Cellulophaga algicola DSM 14237: one gene and its partner. The protein of the gene in region 1 interacts with the protein of each later gene in a pairwise test. Links are inferred from orthologs where the notes say so. Each region holds a gene or a part of one and is shown on either strand. Other genes may lie near its edges. The genes, in order: CELAL_RS04470 and ftsA.

Region 1 (11,139 bases):
GCTATAAGTAGTTTTATATATTTATTCATTTGTAGTTTAAATTTGAAAAATTATTTGAGTAAACAGTATTCAGCGTCATATCCAAAAACAGGAAAACACTAAATGACCTACAGAAAATCAAGTTTAACGCAAGATTAAATGATATGAAGTCAATTATAAATAAAATATCAAATTAAATAAACCTCGTCTAGTACGTGTATATCTTTGACGATAATTGGCGGAGGATAGTGATCAAAAGAAGGTGACACTTTTAATCCATTGCCAAATAAATTAAAATAAGAATAGGCGTATGCGATGATAAAGAATTGCTGTGCTAAATCAAAATCATTATCATGAACTACTAAATCATCTTGTCCTTCTGTAATGATTGTTTCATCATCGCAACAAGAATTTGAATCTTGAAGATGCTCACTACTGTCATCAGATTGAAAAACCATATTCATACCACAATCTTGCGCAGCTGTAAATAAGGCAATATCCATAAGATGTCCTAAACAATAATGCTTCTCTACCCTCCACGAAATCGTAGAAGCCAATAGCAAAATTGCCATAGTTACTGACAGTATAGTTACAAGCCATTTTTTCATTGCTGCAAAATTACAAAATAATAATACCTTCTTATCATATAAGACAATACATTAACTAATTTTTAATGCTAAATACCTAGTTTACAGTCAAAAAGGGTAGTTTATCTTATTTTATATAATTTAACGCCCTATTTAAAAACCAACACTTGTAATGAAAAATCAAAAAGTCATCACTTTACTTAGTTTAATTATCTTATTCCAAGGTACTTTACATGCGCAAGGAATATTTGATTCCGCAAAAGAAAAAGTTACCAACGCTATAGGTAAAGTGAGTTATAAAAAATTGAGCAAAGATCCTGTGTCTACTAATTTTGAAGATACAAACACCACAGTAGACCTTGATGATAATTTTGGAGACGAAATTACTTTTTCTGCACTTTGTTTACAACCGAGAGATACTGATAATAACTACAAATTAACACCAGGGTATTATGAATTTGAAGGTATGAGCTTTTGTCTAAAAGCAGGTACCCATGGTCCTAGTGAAGGCGATGGATATTTATTCGCCCCTGTTTTAGGAAAAAAAGAAGCTATTGTTATTGCTATTCTCAAAAATTACGAAGCACACCCAGAGATTGCCCAACAAGAAGTACAATTACTACTATGGGCGATAATAGCCAAAACTAAATTCTCAAAATTAAGTACTCCTTTAAAATTAACTGCTTCTAAATTATTAAACGCAGAACAACTATTAAGTCTCAATAAAGGCATCATAGGTTTTGTTCCAGAAAGTGCCGTACAGAAAGCAATTAGCCATGCACCTCCAACTATACAAACGGTTATTGAAATTGAAAATAAGATGCGCGGTATGTTTGAATCAGGACTTAGCACGTACGAGGAATTTGAAGCTCTAGCTATTTTAGGAGGTGCAGCACCTGTAACAAATAGTGAAATAAAGCGTGGCAGATGGTCATTACACCCAGACGGATATTACATTCGATATTTCCCTTCCGGATACTCAAAAACACGCGTGCAAATTTACGTACCCGAAACTATTGAATCTGTTATATATAATGGTTCTGATGACATTGCCGTTCCTGCAAACACTGGATCACAGCGACTTGCCCAGTGCAATATTCCTGTAAAAATATGCGACAACTAAAACGTATCGCCTATTTTTTAGTCGCTATCAAAATTAAATTTTAAGAACTAATCTATATCTTTGCCGAAAAAAAATGTTCAAGACATTAACTCCACAAATAACAACGATTACCAATAGCGCCGAGCTTACAACTGATGCTAGGCTACAACAAATTTGCGAATTACTTAAAGAGAACATTCCTCATTATGACTGGGTAGGATTCTATTTTAAAAACGGAGATAAAAACGAGTTAAAATTAGGGCCATACGCAGGGGCGCCTACAGACCATATCATTATTCCTTTTGGAAAAGGCATTTGCGGCCAAGTAGCTGTAAGCAATGAAAACTTTATAGTTCCAGACGTTAAAGCCCAAGATAATTATATTGCTTGTAGCATTACCGTAAAAGCAGAAATTGTAATTCCTCTATTTGTAAATGGCGAAAACATTGGTCAAATAGATATTGATTCTAACACTCCTGATCCTTTCACAAAGGATGATGAGCACTTTTTAGAGTTCATAAATGCTGAAGTTGCTAAAATTCTTTAAAATTTAATATTTTTTATTGCTAAAATCGAGGCTTTTTTAACTTCAAAAAAATTACTTTTGCGTGCTTAAGATATTAATCATAAGCACATAAAAATGAGCACCACCAAAAAAGCTACATCAGCATTAATTTCAGTATTTCACAAAGATGGCTTAGCGCCAATTGTTAAAAAATTTCAAGAACTAGGTATTACCATATATTCTACTGGTGGTACAGAAAAATTTGTTCGTGATTTAGGCATAGATGTAGTCCCTGTTGAAGATGTAACTAGTTACCCTTCTATTTTAGGTGGCCGTGTAAAAACATTACACCCAAAAGTATTTGGAGGTATCTTGAATCGTCAAGACAATGAAAATGACCAAAAACAATTGGCTGAATTTGAAATTCCGCAAATAGATATTGTTATTGTTGATTTATATCCTTTTGAAAAAACAGTAGCTAGTGGTGCATCAGAGCAAGATATTATAGAAAAAATTGATATAGGTGGTATTTCTTTAATTCGTGCAGCTGCTAAAAATTTCAAGGATGTACTTTGTGTTTCTTCTATGGAAGATTATGCTGAAGTTTTAGCGTTGATTTCTGCAAATGAGGGTACAACAACACTTGAAGATCGTAAGCGTTTTGCAGGTAAATCTTTCAATGTTTCTTCTCATTATGACACAGCAATTTTTAACTATTTTAATAAAGACGCGCAAGAAACTGTTTTAAAAATTAGCGAAACTAATGGTCAGGTTTTACGTTACGGCGAAAACCCACACCAAAAAGGCTTTTTCTTTGGAGATTTTGATGCAATGTTTAACAAACTTCATGGAAAAGAATTATCATACAACAATCTTCTAGATGTTGATGCTGCTGTGAATTTAATGGGAGAGTTTAAAAATGACGAACCTACATTTGCTATCTTAAAACACAATAATGCGTGTGGTTTAGCCTCAAGAAGCAGCTTACACCAAGCCTATGTAGATGCCTTAGCAGGAGATCCTGTCTCTGCATTTGGAGGAGTCTTGATTAGTAACAAAGAAATTGATAAGGCTACAGCCGAAGAAATTCATAAACTATTTTGCGAAGTTGTTATTGCTCCTAGCTATGCTGCCGATGCTTTAGAAATTTTAAAAGGAAAGAAAAACAGAATTATTCTAATTCAAAACGAAATAGAATTGCCGCAAACTACAGTTCGCACCTGTTTAAATGGTGTTTTAGTTCAAGGTAAAGATCTTATTACAGATGCTGAGGCCGATTTAAAAACAGCTACCAAAACAGCCCCAACTGCACAAGAAGTTGAAGATTTAATATTTGCTTCAAAATTATGTAAGCATACAAAATCGAATACTATCGTTCTTGCTAAAAACAAACAATTATTTGCTAGCGGAACAGGACAAACATCAAGAGTTGATGCCCTTAACCAAGCGATACATAAAGCAAACACATTTAATTTTGATTTGAAAGGTGCCGTTATGGCGAGTGATGCATTTTTTCCTTTCCCTGATTGTGTTGAAATTGCGGGCAACAGCGGAATTTCAAGTGTAATTCAGCCTGGAGGGTCAATAAAAGACGAATTAAGCGTAGATTACTGTAATTCTAATGGAATTTCTATGGTAATGACCGGTACACGTCATTTTAAACATTAATTTTGTTACTTTCGTCGATAAAACTTACTTTTAGTACACAACCAAATAAATAGAAATGGGATTTTTTGATTTCTTGACAGAGGAAATAGCTATTGACTTAGGTACTGCTAACACTCTTATAATACATAACGACAAAGTTGTCGTTGATAGCCCTTCTATCGTAGCCAGAGATAGAATTAGTGGGAAAATAATTGCTGTTGGTAAAGAAGCCAACATGATGCAAGGAAAAACTCATGAAAATATAAAGACAATACGCCCTCTTAAAGATGGTGTAATTGCCGATTTTGATGCTTCTGAAAAGATGATAAATATGTTCATTAAGAACATTCCAGCTTTAAAGAAAAAATGGTTCCCTCCTGCCTTGCGAATGGTTATTTGTATTCCTTCTGGTATTACCGAAGTAGAAATGCGTGCCGTAAAAGAATCTGCAGAACGTGTTAATGGTAAGGAAGTATATTTAATTCATGAACCTATGGCCGCTGCTATTGGTATTGGCTTAGATATTATGCAACCAAAAGGAAACATGATTGTAGATATAGGTGGTGGTACTACAGAAATAGCTGTAATTGCTTTGGGTGGTATTGTTTGTGATAAATCTGTAAAAATTGCAGGTGACGTTTTCACGAATGACATTATTTATTACATGCGTACACAACACAACCTTTATGTTGGAGAAAGTACCGCTGAAAATATTAAGATTACAATAGGTTCTGCTACTGAAGATTTACAAACACCTCCAGATGAAATGTCTGTTCAAGGTAGAGATTTATTGACAGGGAAACCAAAACAAGTTCAAATTTCTTATAGAGAAATTGCTAAAGCGTTAGACAAATCTATCTTACGTGTAGAAGATGCCGTTATGGAAACCTTATCACAAACACCTCCAGAACTTGCTGCAGATATTTACAATACAGGTATTTACCTAGCAGGTGGTGGTTCTATGTTAAGAGGTTTAGACCGTAGGCTATCTCAAAAAACAGATTTACCCGTATATATAGCAGAAGATCCATTAAGAGCAGTTGTACGTGGAACAGGAATCGCATTAAAGAATCTTGAACGCTACAAAAGTATCTTGATTAAATAGCGAATAGCTTAATCTTAGAGCACTTTTCTAATACTATATTACAAAAGTGCTTTAACGGTTTTGCCGCACTCAAAAATAATTAAAGTGAATGCAACAGATTATCAATTTTATATTTCGGAATAAAAATCTGCTCCTTTATTTATTCCTATTATTTATTTCACTTGCCTTTACCATTCAATCGCATTCGTACCACCAATCAAAATTTTTTAATTCAGCAAATTGGTTAACAGGTGGCGTTTACAAAACTTCGAATGGAATTTCTTCTTATTTCTATTTAGAAAAAGAAAATCAGAAATTAGTGGATGAAAATATGCGCTTAAGACGTATTATCATCAACAAAGATTACAATGCTGAGGTACCTGTTAATAGTATTAAAATAGACAGTACTTTAATGGATTATACCATTATTTCTGCAAAAATTATCAAGAACAGCTATTCTAACCTAGACAATTACATCACATTAAATAAGGGCTCTAAAAACGGCATCCAACAAGATATGGGTGTTATCACCCCAAACGGAATACTTGGCATCGTAGAAAATACAAGCGGTAAATTTTCAAGAGTACAAAGCATTTTAAATAGAAAATCGAATTTAAATGCCAAGCTAAAAAATACTGAAAATTTTGGGTCCCTAATCTGGGATACCAAAGATTTTAATACCGTACAGCTTATTGATATTCCTAGACGTATTCCTATTAAAGTTGGTGACACGATATTAACTGGAGCTGCCTCTAGTATTTTTCCAGAAAACATACCTATAGGAACTATAAAAAGTTTTGGTTTAGATGTTTCAAAAAGTTCATATACCATAAATATTTCACTTTTTAATGATATGTCAAATCTTAAAAATGTGTATATAATTAACAACACCAATCGTGTTACTTTAGAAGAATTAGAATCAGCAACAACAAATGGCAAGTAAATATTACTTTATAAATATCGTTCGCTTTATTGCGCTTGTTTTAGCTCAAGTTCTAATTTTTAATAATATTAATTTTTGGGGCTTTATAAACCCCATGATTTATATCTTGTTTTTATATTGGTATCCAATAAAGCAAAATAGAGCCATATTTCTTATTATCTCATTTTTCTTAGGACTCACTATAGACGTTTTCTCAGACACCCTCGCAATTCATACCGCTGCGACATTAACCATAGCATACCTAAGACCCACTATTATGCGTTTTTGTTTTGGAGTAAATTTTGAATTTCAAAGTTTCAGACTAACGTCTGCACCTCGAATTCAGCAAATAACTTATATAGCTTTGTTAATTGTGATACATCATACCGTTTTCTTTACCCTAGAAGTTTTTAATTTTGATAATTTTCTTCTAATTTTAAAGAAAATACTTGTTGTAAGTATTGCCTCTTTATTTCTATGCATTTTAATAAGCTCTCTTTTCAGTGTTAAAAAAGAAAACTAGACAGAAATTCTACCTAATTTTGAAGCAAATTTTAATTACTGAAGACTCTAATTTGTTGATTTTCATCAAAAAATGAAAAAAATACTATTATCATCCATCATTATTCTTATAGGCCTAACCTTCATTGGTAGACTCTCCTACCTGCAAGTGTTTAGACACTCGTCCATGCAAGTAACGAAAGATACTGCTATAAAAGCAATTTATGATTATCCTGAACGCGGCTATATATACGATCGTAATGGTGATTTATTAGTTGCCAATCAGCCGGCATATGATGTCATGATTATTCCTCGTGAAGTTAAAGAGTTAGACACTTTGGAATTTTGCAAACTACTAGGCATAGAAAAAGATAGGTTCTTAAAACAATTTGCGAAAGCAAAAAATTACTCTCCTAGATTACCTTCTGTATTAGTTCCTCAATTATCAAAGAAAGATTACGCACGTTTACAAGAGAAAATGCGCAAATACAAAGGTTTTTATATCCAGAAAAGATCTTTACGATACTATGACACCCATAGTGGCGCAAATGTATTTGGGTTTATTTCAGAGGTAAATGATTATGAACTAAATGAAAACCCATACTACAAACTTGGAGAGTTAAAGGGTAGAACTGGTATAGAAAAACAATACGAAGAAATCCTCCGAGGTAGAAAAGGCGTAAAATATATTCAGAAAGATAGATTTAACAGAGATATAGGGCCTTACAAAAATGGTATTTTAGATACTTTACCTGAACAAGGAAAAGAAATTAAAATTACGATTGACAAAAAACTCCAAGAATATGGAGAATTATTAATGAATGGAAAACGAGGTGGAGTTGTTGCTATTGAACCTGCGACTGGAGAAATTTTAGCTATGATTTCTGGTCCTACCTACGACCCTGGTTTATTAGTTGGCCGCGAACGCTCTAAGAACTACACCAAACTCTATAATGATTCTATAGCGCAACCAACTTATGACCGTTCTGTGCTTGCGCAAACCTCACCAGGATCTCCTTTTAAAACAATAAATGCGTTAATAGCGCTACAAGAAAACGTAATTACTCCTGAGACCAAAATCCAATGTTATAATGGTTTTTATGTGGGTAACAAAAAAAGAGGTTGCCACTGTGGTGGTGGCTTAAGAGATTTAGATGTGGGAATTTACAAATCTTGTAATGCCTATTTCGCTGGTACATTTAGAAAAATATTTGAAAAATTTCCAACTACAGATGAAGGAATGGATGTTTGGGACAAACATGTAGAAAGCTTTGGATTAGGAAATTTCTTAGGATCTGATATCCCTACAGGCCGAAGCGGATCTATACCTACAAAAGAAACCTATGACCGTATGTATGGTGATAATAGATGGTCATCTTCTTACTTTATATCAAATGCTATTGGTCAAGGAGAAATCCTTGTTACCCCCTTACAATTAGCTAATATGACTGCGGCAATTGCCAATCGCGGTTATTATATTATTCCACATGTACTCAAAGAGGTAGAAGGGAAAAAAATTACCAATCAGAAGTATCTAGAACAACATTTTACTACAATAGATAAAAAACATTTTGAACCTGTTGTTCAAGGCATGGCGAATGTGTATAAGCATGGGACCGGGAGAGGCGTTCAAGTACCCGGTATAGATATTGCAGGAAAAACAGGAACTGTAGAGAATTACACAAGAATAGATGGCGTAAGAACACAACTTACCGATCATTCCGTTTTTATTGCTTTTGCTCCAGTAGATAACCCTAAAATTGCCGTAGCAGTATATATTGAAAATGGGTATTATGGAGGTCGGTATGCAGGTCATATTGCATCACTTTTAATAGAAAAATACATTAAAGGAAAAATTACTAGAACAGATTTAGAAAAAAGAATGTTAGATAGAACCTTAGAAAAGGAATATGCTAAAGCAATTAGTGGTGAACCATTTATAATTAACGAGCGTGTTTGGTAAAGGACTATTAAGAAGAGTAGACTGGTTATCTATTTTAATATTTGTACTTCTAATAGCAATTGGTTGGATAAACATCTATTCTAGCACCTACTCTGAAGGACAAGACAACATATTTGACTTCTCCACAATTTACGGAAAACAACTAATTTTTATAGCCTTAGACCTCGTTCTAATTGTCATAATTTTAGCATTAGAGAGTAACTTTTTTGAACGTTTCTCTAGCGTAATATACGTTATTTCTTTAGCTCTTTTACTTGGACTCTTTGTTTTCGGAACCACAATTGCCGGAGCTACTTCTTGGTACAATCTTGGTTTTTTTAATTTACAACCGTCAGAATTAGCAAAAGTTGCAACCGCTTTAGCTGTCGCTAAATACCTTAGTGATATTCAAACAGATATTCGAAGAAGAAAAGACCAACTCTATTCTTTTTTAATACTTTTAATACCTGCAATACTCGTTATTCCACAGCCAGATCCCGGGAGTGCATTGGTGTTTTTCTCCTTAGTGTTCGTTCTTTTTAGAGAAGGGGTCCCTCAATTCTATTTAGGCATAGGCTTATATACCATATTAATATTTGTTTGTACGCTTATGTTTGGTACCATATGGATAGCCATTATCATAGGCTTAATATTGGCCATTTTTTTATTACTAAAAAAGCAATCTTATAAAATACCAGTAATACCAGTAGTGGGTGTTTACATCATTACCCTACTCTTTTCATTATCCGTAAATTTTGTTTTCGAAAATGTTTTTGAACAACGCCATAGAGACCGTTTTAGCCTTTGGCTGAGTCTAGAAAAGGACCCTTCTAAACTAGAAGAAATAAGAAAAACAATTGGCTACAATACGTACCAATCTGAAAAAGCCATTGAATCAGGAGGATTTTTCGGAAAAGGATTCCTAGAAGGTACCCGTACCAAAGGAGATTTTGTACCAGAACAACATACAGATTATATTTTTAGTACAGTAGGCGAAGAATGGGGATTCTTAGGAACCACTATAGTTATTATTCTATTTACAACTCTACTACTTAGGCTTGTATATCTTTCTGAGAGACAAAAAAATGCGTTTAACCGTATGTATGGATATGGTGTAATTTCAATACTTTTAGTCCACTATTTTATAAATATAGGAATGGTGATAGGGGTCCTACCTACCATTGGTATTCCTTTGCCTTTTTTTAGTTATGGTGGCTCTGGTCTTCTAGGTTTTACAGCTTTATTATTTATCTTTTTAAAAATGGATTCTAACCGACTGAAGGAAGGTTTCTAGAACTTCCAATTTTCTAAAATTACTGTACTTTCAAATTTATCTTCCATAGCATTGGGTAATTTTTCAAAAAAATCAATACCCGTTTTTTGTTCTATTTTATCAATAGTAACTACATGGCTTTTTAATGAACTCTTACTTTCTTTATTTTTAAATAAGAAGGCAATTGCTTTAATTTCAGCGCCATCTCTTCTTGCTACTATTTTATAAAAATAAGCAGGCACGGTCACATCTTCATCTCCAATACTATCGAGACCATCACTTAAAACCCCCGCCGTAATTACATACACCCCATCGTACTTTTTTGTCCAATAGCGTACCGTATTTTCCAATTCGTTCCAAATTCCCGCATTGAACTCTCGATTTTGCGGACTTATATTACTCGTATAAAAAGTTTCATTATAGGCATATTCAGAAAATCTACGGTCTCCTGCAGGACAGAGATGCCCTCGATCATACCCCGAGCGTTTGTAATTTTTATAATCAGCAGATTTGGTACGCACTTGAGGATCTTCTATAAAATAAGGACGCGTCCTATCATCATAGGTGAGTTGATTTCTATCTAATTGATACGCAACCCACTCGGCTTGCTCATGCTTTTCACTATAAGACAACGTAAAATAATTATGTTGAACAATTTCTCCTGTGGTAGAACTGGGAAGAAAATCAAAAGGAATATTCACTTTAGGTGCTACTCCTTCTGGAGCTGTATAGGTATCTGGTGTATAAAAATTTTCAAACAGCCAAAAACCAACAAGACATACTACCATTAATAGAGAATATATTGTTTTATTTTTCATAATCATCAGTCAGATTGGCAAGTTACTTTAATTTTGTATATTCTATTACGACTAAGACATCAACTTAATAAGTATACTGATTTATGAAATTTGAACTTCAAGATACATTTACTAAGACACTACCACAAGACCCTATTTTAGAAAACTCTAGACGGCAAATTAGTGGTGCATGTTTTTCTTTTGTGACCCCAAAGAAAACAGCTCAACCGGAACTAATCCATACTTCCAAAGAAATGGCCTCAGAATTAGGCTTAAGTAATGAAGCGTTAAAAAGCGAAGAATTTTTACTTCTATTTACCGGAAATAAAATTGGCGAAAATTCTCATCCCTATGCGATGTGTTATGGTGGCCATCAATTTGGAAATTGGGCAGGGCAACTGGGTGATGGTCGTGCAATAAACTTAGGCGAACTAGTTCATAAAAACAAACGCTGGACATTGCAATTAAAAGGTGCAGGAGAAACCCCATATTCTCGTACAGCAGATGGCCTAGCCGTATTACGGTCTTCTATTCGAGAATACCTATGCAGTGAAGCAATGTATCATCTAGGTGTACCCACTACACGTGCACTTTCAATAGCCCTGACTGGAGATCAAGTATTACGTGATGTGCTTTATAATGGTAATCCTGACTATGAAAAAGGAGCTATAGTAACTAGAGTAGCCCCTAGCTTTTTACGATTCGGAAATTATGAAATATTCAGCTCTAGGCAAGATTATAAAACACTTACAACCCTAGTTGATTACACGATAAAAGAATTATTCCCTGAAATTAAAAGC
Region 2 (10,935 bases), 1.5 Mb from region 1 along the record:
CCGTTATTTTGTGTGGTACCTGTTTTTCCAATTAAATTATACGGAATCCCATAGCCCATTAATCGTTGTGCTGTTCCATTTGTAACGACACCCTCCATCATTTTTTGGAGTTGTTTTACATGAGTGTACCCTGCAACGCGCCCTTGGTATTCTGGTTTAGCTTCAAATACAACAGCACCGTCTTCGTTTATTATTCGCTCTATCGTAAAAGGCTTTATCTTATTACCTCCGTTAGAAATACTAGCATAAGCTGTCGCCATTTCTAAGAGACTAATATCTGCCGTCCCTAAAACAATAGAAGGAACCTCTGGAAGCTGTGCTTCTACACCCATTTTTTTCGCCTGAGCTAAAACACGTTCTACCCCAACTTTTAACTGTATGTTTACAGAAACAGTATTGACTGAATTTGCTAGTGCGCCATGCATACTGTAACTACCACCATACCCACCAGCAGCATTCCTAGGCTGCCAATCTTCATATTCTGCATAAGTAACCAAATTATTATTATAATAACTACACACGTCTTGCCCCGCTTCTAGAGCAGCTAAATAAGTTATAGGCTTAAATGTAGATCCTACCTGACGTGGTGTACGTATATTATCTGTTTGACTAAAACCATAATCAATTCCGCCAACATACCCCATTATTCTCCCAGAAGTACTGCTCATTACGAATAAACTTGCATGCAATCTATTGATACTTTTTGCTATAGAATCTTCTAAAGACATTAACTTAAGCTCATAGCCTTTACCAACTTCCCAATAGTTTCTTTTTTTCTTTTCTTTCACAAACAAAGCAAGTTCCTCATCACTTTTACCTTCCGCTTTTAACTTTTTAACCTCTTTTGTTTGATCTGTTAATATCTTAAGTAATGCTTCTTTACCTCCTTCTGTCGTAGCTGCATCCCAATATTGATCCATCAATTTTTGTAAATTTTCAATCTGACGATTCAATGCTTTTTCTGCATATTCTTGAATTGATGTATTTAAAGTAGTATACACACTTAGACCATCTGCCTCCAAATCATAAATATGACCATCTTCTGCAGGATTTTCTGCGGCCCACGCAGCAAATTCTTCTGCCACTAAATCTTTAAAGTAAGAAGAAAAAGAAGAGGTCTTTTTAGGCAATTGATAGTCTAAAACCAAAGGTTTTTTAGCCGCTTCTTTTTCGGCCTCTGTTATATAGCCATATTTTGCCATTTGGCTTAATACAACATTTCTACGATTGGTTGCTCTTTCAGGATTTATTCTAGGATTGTAGTAAGACGGCGCCTTTAATACTCCTACCAAAGTGGCACACTCTTCTAAGGATAGTTTTTCGGGGGGCTTGTTAAAAAAACGATAGGCTGCTTTTTCTATACCATAAATATTTTCTCCGAAAGAAACGGTATTAAAATACAACAACAGTATCTCATCTTTACTATAGATACTTTCTAAACGTTTAGCAATAAATAACTCCCTGATTTTATTTATAGGAGTTGAAAGAAAAAATCGCTTCTGTCTCCCAAAAATATTCTTTGCAACTTGTTGTGTTACGGTACTACCACCACCAGCGTTTTGACCTAACAGAATAGATTTTATAAACACCCGACCATAACTTTTATAGTCTATCCCTCCGTGGGTATAAAAACGGCTATCCTCTGTAGCTACTAAAGCATCTTTTAAATATTTTGAAATTTGAGTACTATCTGCATTAGATCTATTTTGAAGAAAATAATACCCTATCGGTTCGTTATTTGATGCATAAATAGTAGAGGTAACTGGGTTTTCTAACTGCAAGAGATATTCTTTTGTTGGTAGTTTACCAAAAGCTCCAAAGTAAATAAGAATTAAAAAAAAAGCAGAAAACAAAAAGCCAATACCTATTAAATAAAAGAAACTTTTAAAAGGGTGTTTTCGGAGAAACTTGAATACTGTTTTAGCTTTAGTAACTATTGTGTTTTTCAAGTTTATAATTTTTTCCATAGGCTTTGTTAGTCGCTACACTAAAAAAATTGAGCGCGCAAAAATAACTTTTTTTAATCACCTGCATACCAATAGTCTAAAATACTATTGTTCATCTGCTTACGACCATTAAAATATGTACGGAATATACAAAAAATGATTAACCAATAGCATTTAAAACAAAAAACCATTGTTTCTCAACAATGGTTTTTAAGGAATAACAAACTAAAATTAAGCCACTTGCTTAACATTACTTTCTAAAGTAATTAGCTGATTAATCAGCATTTTCCACTTCTCGATTCTTTTAACCTCAAAATCTTCTGAATAGTTAAGTGTTTCATCATAAAAATTAAGTTCAAAATACTGACCTGACTTCAAGGTTATTTTCAGATCCAGTTTTTCTAAATGTGAATCTTTTTTATTTTTTACTTTGAAGAATTTTCTTTGCTCTAAAATCATGCAATCTTTTACAGAAGAAATGGCTACCACGCGCTCATAGGTTTCTTTTTCTGAGAATTTCAAGAACACTAATTTTTGTTTATTTTCATCGATTCCGATGTATGCATTTCCCCAAAGCTCACTCTGAGAGATTGTTAATTGATTTTTTGTGTTTAATGCTTTTGCTGCTTCTTCAACTTTTTTAGAAGTAGACTTCCCTGACATGTTAAATAAAAAGAAGGGAATAAAAATTATGCCTACTAAAACTAGACATATGGTTATAACTGAAGTATCCATGTTATATTTTGTTTTTAAAATGATGATAGAAAAGAGCTCTTAAATCTTTGTATCCAATTTTTAATACAGCTTGATTTAATGCACTCCATAAAATACCAGCAACAACTCTTGTGGTGCTAGTCCATAAAAATCATTTAAAAACTAAGGAAAGGAATGAAATTGATAGGCAATCTGATGTGTATCAAATTTAAGATCTATAAAACCGCTAGAAGAAATATATAATAAAGCGATTTGATTTTTGCAAATACATAAATTTTCTAATGGATTTAAAGAAGATCCAAAAACTAAATTTACGGTAATGTCCGGATTGGAAGAAGTCGTATTTTCCCAAAGAACATTAAGTGCATCTACATTGATCGTAACTCTATCTTGTAGTGCAGTTTGGTCAAGAATAATAGCTACATCTAAATTGTCATGCTTCGCTTGGAATTCAACAGCCGCATACGACCCTTGAAAACTGCTACATAACAGTATAAATAATAAACTCTTAAACCACAACATCTTGCTCATCTAAAAAGATAAATTTAATGTACTTATAAAAATACAAAGGTACACTAATATTTAATCTACAATCTTTTTTATAATTCCTTTAACGAAACAATTATTCTCCTACATTTACGCGATTTTTTTAGAAAAGATATTATTTTAATTCCTATATTAAATGAATGAACTTATAATTTGTTTGGGTTTTTTTATTGCTGCCTATTCTGTTATTGCAAATGATGTTATACAAACACTGGGAACTTTTATTTCATCAAATAGTAAAACAAAATGGTGGTATCTATGGGCTTTTGCAGGCACCATATTAACACTAACCTTATTTTTTGGATGGTATACTAACCATGGCGATGTTTCTTTTGGCCGCTTATCTCTAATACCTCTGCCGAACCCTTTACCTTGGTGGTATCTTCTTGCGCCATTAAGTTTATTAATCATTACTAAATTTGGCATTCCTGTGAGTACCACATTTATGATTTTGAGTGTATTCTCTTCTGGACAATTAATTGAGAAAATGATTTTTAAATCTATCTTTGGCTATGTTCTTGCCTTTGTAGCAGCATTACTACTATACCTGATTATTGCTAAGAAATTAGAATCCAAAGCCGCGATCCGTTTAATGGATAAAAAGAAGCAGAAACCCTATTGGCTAGTTGCACAGTGGTTTTCTACAGGCTTTTTATGGTCACAATGGTTAATTCAGGACTTCGCCAATATTTTTGTCTTTTTACCACGCCAATTAAGCATTTATGAATTAGGAGTATCCCTTATTGTTATTTTAAGCATCATGGGATACATCTTTAATGTAAAAGGAGGAAACATACAGAAGATTGTAAATCAGAAATCTAACACACAGCATATTCGCTCTGCAACGATTATAGATGCTTGCTACGGAGTATTACTTTACCTATTTACCATTTTAAATGATGTTCCTATGAGCACCACTTGGACATTCGTAGGTATTTTAGCAGGTAGAGAGATTGCCATAAAATATCTTTTAGAGAAAAAACAACTAAAAACAACCTATACTCTTATCATCAAAGATTTAGCAAAAGTGAATATAGGGCTTATGATAAGTATTTTGATTGCGTACTTGATTCAGTTTTTAAAAGCATAATTTATATTTATTGGTATTTACCGTTTTCAAACGTCAATACTTGATCTTGATTTGTAATCTTTTCTTCTTCAACGCAATCACCGTTTGCAGCTTCTTTTCTAGTTGTTGTTCTCACAGTGCTTTTTACTAAAATATCAAAATAGCCATTTGTTTTTGTTTCCTTAAGGATTAACACTTTTTCAACGCCACTTAGGTCTGCTTCGCATTCTGAGTCCACTTCGCCCCCATAGCTCATCATTTCAAAATTTTTCAAAACCTGTTTTAGGGTATTATTTTCATCAAAAAATAACGAAATTGTTTCATGACTATACGGATTCGGATGTGAGTTATTGTAATAATAAACCCGAATACCAAAAGCGTTTCGGGTATCTGAAATATCATAAGGAGCCGTATCAATCTTTATTTCCGCCAATCTAACGGCATCTGAATACCACTCGTTCGTTAATGAACCTTCAAAATATCTGGATTTTATTTTCCCTGTATTAGTTTCTATAATTAGAATATGGCTATTAAGCTCAAAATAACCTTCCTCTTCTTGGACAATTTCTGGAATAACAACAATCGTTTCTTCCGGATTATTAGGCTGTACTTTAGCTACCACTAGATCCGTTTTACATACAGACAAATCTAAATCTAGCTGATGTAGTAGCGTCTCTAAATGAGTTATTTCTTGAGAAGCAACAAATCCAGAATAAAAGAAAACTAAAAGTATAACAAAACGTTTTATAATACCCTTGAAAAAATATGCTCGTTTAATCATATATTTTATTTCGTGTTTTCATTTTAAAGAATTCAAGATACTAATATTTATCTTACCCCAAAAAAGGTCTTTTAAGATTGAACTCCGTTAATCCCTTAAACTCCGCTTTGAAAATAGCGAGTTCCGTAAATATATACGCAAAACAAAAATCGATAATTCAAGAAAAACGAATTAGGGATGAACTGCGTTGCTCCCTTAAAGCTCCGCTTTGAAAATAAAAAGTCTCACAAAATATACCCAAGCAAGCATTAAAACTATATTCAACATTTTCACGAATAAGGGATGAACTGCGTTGATCCCTTAAAGCTCCGCTTTGAAAATAAAAAGTCTCACAAAATATAGGCAAGCAAGCTTGTATATTTTGTGAGACTTTTTATTTATTCGTGACCGCGAAGGGATTCGAACCCCCAACCCTCAGAGCCGAAATCTGATATTCTATCCAGTTGAACTACGCAGCCGTTATTATTTTTTTTTAAAAATTCTCTGCCATTTCCGGTTTTGAAATATTTTATTCTTTACCACTTTTTAACATATACATAGTACTTCATACCTATACTTGGTATTCCCTGCCTGCCGGTAGGCGGGTATCCAGTTGAACTACGCAGCCGTTATTATTTTCTTTAAAAATTCTCTACCGCTTCCAGTTTTGAAATATTTTTCTCTTAGTATAGCCTCTTCCCTTGTTTCAAATACTTCAAAATAAACCAATCTCCAAGGAATAAACCCTTTGGTTGATTTAGTTTTTCCTGAATTATGTTCTTTAATTCGCTTATCTATATCTACAGTATGTCCTTTATACCATCTTTGATCTTTCTTACTTTCTAACACATAAACATAGTACTTCATACCTACACTTGATATTCCCTGCCTGCCGGCAGGCAGGTATCCAGTTGAACTACGCAGCCGTTATTATTTTTTTTTAAAAATTCTCTGCCATTTCCGGTTTTGAAATATTTTATTCTTTACCACTTTTTAACATATACATAGTACTTCATACCTATACTTGGTATTCCCTGCCTGCCGGTAGGCGGGTATCCAGTTGAACTACGCAGCCGTTATTATTTTCTTTAAAAATTCTCTACCGCTTCCAGTTTTGAAATATTTTTCTCTTAGTATAGCCTCTTCCCTTGTTTCAAATACTTCAAAACAAACCAATCTCCAAGGAATAAACCCTTTGGTTGATTTAGTTTTTCCTGAATTATGTTCTTTAATTCGCTTATCTATATCTACAGTATGTCCTTTATACCATCTTTGATCTTTCTCACTTTCTAACACATAAACATAGTACTTCATACCTACACTTGATATTCCCTGCCTGCCGGCAGGCAGGTATCCAGTTGAACTACGCAGCCGTTATTATTTTCTTACTATGCTAATTTCTTTTTTACGATCATAGAAATAGTTTTACCGTCTGCTTGACCTGCAAGCGCTTTGGAAACCATACCCATAACTTTACCCATATCTTTCATACCCTCTGCACCAGTAGCTTCAATAGTCTGTAATACTACTTTTTCTATCTCTTCTTCAGTTAACTGCTCTGGTAAGAACTTTTCTATAATAGCTACTTGAGCCAATTCTGGGGCAGCCAAATCTTCTCTTCCTTGTTCATTGAAAATAGCAGCACTATCCCTACGTTGCTTTACTAATTTCTGAACTAACTGAATTTCTGCATCTTCTGAAATAGCTTCTCCCGAACCAATTTCTGTTTGCATCAATAATAACGCAGATTTAATTGCTCTTAACGATTCTAAAGCTACTTTATCTTTAGCTTTCATCGCTGTTTTAATCTCGGTCATTACCTGATCCTGTAAGCTCATAACATTTTATTTTAGCGGCACGAAGATAAAAAAAATAAACCCAAAAATACTGTGTATTTCTGGGTTTATACAATTCTTAAAAAACAAAAGTTAATCTACATTATCATGTAAAAAAGAATTGTTTGTTCTTATTTGAATATCATCATTACTATCTTCACTTAATGATGTTCTAGATATTTTGTTTTCTCTATTCACTTCATTTAAATGAACTCCCTGACGTTTGTACGCTGGGTGCTTTTCTATTTCATCAATATGCTTAGCATTATTGTTTTGAAATTTATAATTGAAGTCTTTTAATTTACGCTTTCTTTCTTCAGACCTACTTCTAAGAAGCTCTTCTAAAGGCATATCCATAGGATCTACATGAGCAGCTTCTTCTACATGCTTAGTTTCCTTTTCAACTGTTTTTTGCTCAAAACGCATTTCTTCTTCTATAACCTTAGGTGCTACTTTTTCTGCTTTAGACTTAGCTTCATTAAGTTTCCCCTCTAGCTCCATATAATCATCAAGACTATAGCGTTTTTCACCTTCTTTATTATATTCTACTACCGGAATGACTTCAATAGGATCTTTTACATCCATATCTTTAACTTCATCATCCAAAGAAAACAGAACAACGTTCTCTCTCTTCTTTTCTTTAGTTTTTTCTACCTCAGAGCCATCAAAACTAAATAGAAATTGATCATCTTCTATTTTTGTTGAAGAAACAGTAATTGGAGCAATAACCTCAAAATCATCAATCTTAGCTTTTGAATCTACTATAATAAAATCATCACCTACATTTTCAGCAATTACTTCATCATAGAATACATTAAAATTCTTAATATAGCTTGAAGTCGGAATCAAATCCATCTCTGGCTTATCTTCTTTTAAAACATGCTTTACTACTTTAGGCTCTTCTTTTACTTTTTCCTCTTCTTCTTCGACCAACTGAAAAACTACATTCTCTGAACCCATTAACAATTGTTCTGCCTTTTGACTATCTTCAAGTGTATGGATTATTTTTTTAGATTCTGTATTTACAATAGTATCCTGTTGGTCTATATTAAAACCCGTAGCGATCACGGTTACAGCAATTGCTTCCCCCAGTGTTTCGTCTTCACCAACACCCATAATGATGTTTGCGCTATGACCCGCTTCATTTTGTATATGATCGTTGATCTCTCCTATTTCGTCAATAGTGATTTCTTTAGTACCGGAAACAATTAATAATAATACATTCTTAGCTCCAGAGATTTTATTATCATTTAACAATGGTGAATCTAAGGCACTCATTATAGCTTCATTTGCTCTATTTGAACCTGATGAAGTTGAAGACCCCATGATTGCTGTACCACTATTAGAAAGTACAGTTTTAGCATCACGTAAATCAATATTTTGCGTATAGTGATGTGTTATAACCTCTGCAATACCTCTAGCAGCTGTAGCTAAAACTTCATCTGCTTTAGAGAAACCTGCCTTGAAGCCTAAGTTTCCGTAAACCTCTCTTAATTTATTATTATTTATAACGATAAGAGAATCTACATTATTACGTAATTTTTCAATCCCTGCTTGCGCTTGCTTGGTTCTCATTTGACCTTCAAACTGAAAAGGAATTGTAACAATACCAACCGTAAGGATATCCAGTTCCCTAGCTTGTTTTGCTATCATTGGTGCCGCACCTGTTCCAGTACCACCGCCCATTCCTGCAGTAATGAAAACCATTTTAGTGTTGGTACCCAACATATTTTTTATTTCTTCCATACTCTCAATAGCAGACTGCTCTCCCACTTCTGGGTTTGCGCCAGCACCAAGACCTTCAGTTAAGGAAACCCCTAATTGAATTTTATTCGGTACTGTACTATTATCAAGCGCTTGGGAATCTGTATTACAGATAATGAAATCAACGCCATTTATTCCCGCCAAATACATGTGGTTAATTGCATTGCTTCCGCCACCACCTACCCCGATGACTTTTATTACATTACTTTGATTTTTGGGCAAATCAAAGGAAATACTTCCAAATTCGTTATCGTTACTCATACGTTCTGTATTACTGGTTATACTGTGTTCTCGTGCTTTTTTTATTCTGCGTTATCCAAAAAATCTTTCAACTTATCTGACCATTTGTCAAATATAGATTTACGTTCTCTTTGGACTTCCGGTTTTACTACTGTAGTTTCTGCTTCAGTAGCTTCATCATTCATTTCATTTTCTGGCAATTGAGTCTGCAGTTCTTCTTCCTCAGCCTCAATTGCCTCACTCTTAGCTTTAGTTTTCAATGCGTTCATTAAAAGCCCTACTGCTGTTGCATATAACGGACTCGCAATTTCCTCATCAGAATCTCCTGCTAAATGTTCGTTTGGATAACCAATTCGGGTATCCATACCTGTAATATATTCTACCAATTGTTTTAAATGTTTCAACTGGCTGCCACCACCCGTTAATACAATCCCTGCAATTAATTTTTTCTTTTGTTCGTCATGACCATAATTCTTGATCTCGACATATACTTGTTCTACAATTTCCACAACTCTTGCATGGATAATTTTAGACAAATTCTTTAGCGTTATTTCCTTAGGCTCTCTTCCTCGTAATCCTGGAATAGATACTATTTCGTTTTCTTTATTCTCTCCTGGCCATGCAGAACCAAACTTAATCTTAAGCAACTCTGCTTGCTTTTCAATGATAGAACAACCTTCTTTGATATCTTCCGTAATTACATTTCCACCAAATGGAATTACCGCTGTATGGCGAATAATGCCATCCTTGAAAATTGCTAAATCTGTAGTACCACCACCTATATCAATCAAAGCAACACCTGCTTCTTTTTCTTCTTGACTTAATACCGCATTTGCAGATGCCAATGGTTCCAACGTAATACTGCCTAAATCTAAGCCTGCACTTTTAATACAACGTCCTACATTTTTAATAGAAGATACTTGACCTACAACTACATGAAAATTAGCTTCTAAACGAGCGCCGTACATTCCCATTGGTTCCTTAATCTCTGCCTGACCATCAATTTTATATTCTTGAGGTAAAACATGAATAATTTCCTCACCAGGAAGCATAATTAATTTATATACTTGATTACATAACTTATCTACATCGTCCTCATTGATTACCTGTTCAGAATCATCTCTTGTAATGTAATCACTGTGTTGCAAACTACGGATGTGCTGCCCTGCTATACCTACTACTACCGAACCAATTTTTAATCCTGAATTAGATTCCGCTTGTTCTACAGCTTGTTGAATTGATTGTATGGTTTGTGTGATGTTATTCACAACACCTCTATGCACCCCAAGACTTTTAGATTTTCCAATCCCTAAAATCTCAATCTTCCCATACTCATTCTCCTTACCGATTATGGCAACTATTTTGGTAGTCCCAATATCTAAACCAACTGAATATTTACCTTGTTCCATATCTTAAATTTTGGTGCACACTACTTGATTATTATACTCTAAGCTCACTAAACTATATTGCGCAAGCGAATTATCTTTTTGCCCTTTTTTATAAAAAGCTCTGAACTTGTTAAACTTCTGACTTAACTCTTCTGCTTTTCCTAGGTTTACGACAAAACTTTCTGTTCTAAATTTTAACTGATATTTTTGGTTTTTTAATACCTGTACACCAATTACGTTTTTACGCAAAAAATCCTCTCCGTTTACATAGTTCAATATATAATATACTTCTCCCAAGCTATCCTCCGTTATATTTCCTGTTATAACAGGAACCCTTGCGGAATGATTTCTAGACAGCGGCATATGCTTTCCTTCATCATCAAGATAATATATTGTACTACTTTCCACACGACCAATGGGGTTACGTTGCGCGATTTTCGTCGTCAACTTACCATTTACCGTGAGGTAGACTTGAGCTTTTTTAACCATTTCGTTGGCCTCAATGGCCTTTTCCATAGTATTCAAAACTAAATTTTCTTTAGGTACAATATCAAACCCTTGAAAACTTTGTATTAACAATTTATTAACCATACCCGTAGTCATGTATAAATTATTATCATCTGTAAAGGTTACATCGAGCTCTGAAATTGGTTTTTTACTATTCCTAATATTA

What was found.
Region 2: the proteins of CELAL_RS04470 (region 1) and ftsA interact in binary tests that used the Escherichia coli proteins (3 or more experiments, as listed by UniProt). The link is inferred for Cellulophaga algicola DSM 14237 from one-to-one orthologs.

What each region holds. Positions count from the first base shown.
Region 1 is NC_014934.1:1,031,514-1,042,652, forward strand. What follows is about bases 2,914-5,910. They hold CELAL_RS04470 (rod shape-determining protein), read left to right. Parts: upstream 2,914-3,896; coding sequence 3,897-4,925; downstream 4,926-5,910. Other genes in these bases: purH (bifunctional phosphoribosylaminoimidazolecarboxamide formyltransferase/IMP cyclohydrolase), read left to right, coding at 2,914-3,841; mreC (rod shape-determining protein MreC), read left to right, coding at 5,014-5,847. Also shown: CELAL_RS04445 (TonB-dependent receptor), read right to left, coding at 1-29; CELAL_RS04450 (HYC_CC_PP family protein), read right to left, coding at 168-587; CELAL_RS04455 (hypothetical protein), read left to right, coding at 739-1,689; CELAL_RS04460 (GAF domain-containing protein), read left to right, coding at 1,763-2,215; more of purH, read left to right, coding at 2,309-2,913; CELAL_RS04485 (peptidoglycan D,D-transpeptidase FtsI family protein), read left to right, coding at 6,422-8,290; rod shape-determining protein RodA, read left to right, coding at 8,280-9,563; CELAL_RS04495 (DNA/RNA non-specific endonuclease), read right to left, coding at 9,560-10,360; CELAL_RS04500 (protein adenylyltransferase SelO), read left to right, coding at 10,444-11,139. UniProt on the Escherichia coli protein: Forms membrane-associated dynamic filaments that are essential for cell shape determination. Acts by regulating cell wall synthesis and cell elongation, and thus cell shape.
Region 2 is NC_014934.1:2,533,153-2,544,087, reverse strand. The notes cover bases 8,111-10,903. They hold ftsA (cell division protein FtsA), read right to left. Parts: upstream 10,284-10,903; coding sequence 8,937-10,283; downstream 8,111-8,936. Other genes in these bases: CELAL_RS11015 (cell division protein FtsQ/DivIB), read right to left, coding at 10,287-10,903; ftsZ (cell division protein FtsZ), read right to left, coding at 8,111-8,895. Outside these bases: CELAL_RS11070 (transglycosylase domain-containing protein), read right to left, coding at 1-1,949; CELAL_RS11065 (hypothetical protein), read right to left, coding at 2,178-2,681; CELAL_RS11060 (hypothetical protein), read right to left, coding at 2,823-3,191; CELAL_RS11055 (hypothetical protein), read left to right, coding at 3,343-4,296; CELAL_RS11050 (PA3715 family protein), read right to left, coding at 4,304-5,056; CELAL_RS11040 (GIY-YIG nuclease family protein), read right to left, coding at 5,654-5,902; CELAL_RS11035 (GIY-YIG nuclease family protein), read right to left, coding at 6,101-6,349; CELAL_RS11030 (GatB/YqeY domain-containing protein), read right to left, coding at 6,424-6,873; more of ftsZ, read right to left, coding at 6,964-8,110; more of CELAL_RS11015, read right to left, coding at 10,904-10,935. UniProt on the Escherichia coli protein: Essential cell division protein that assists in the assembly of the Z ring. May serve as the principal membrane anchor for the Z ring.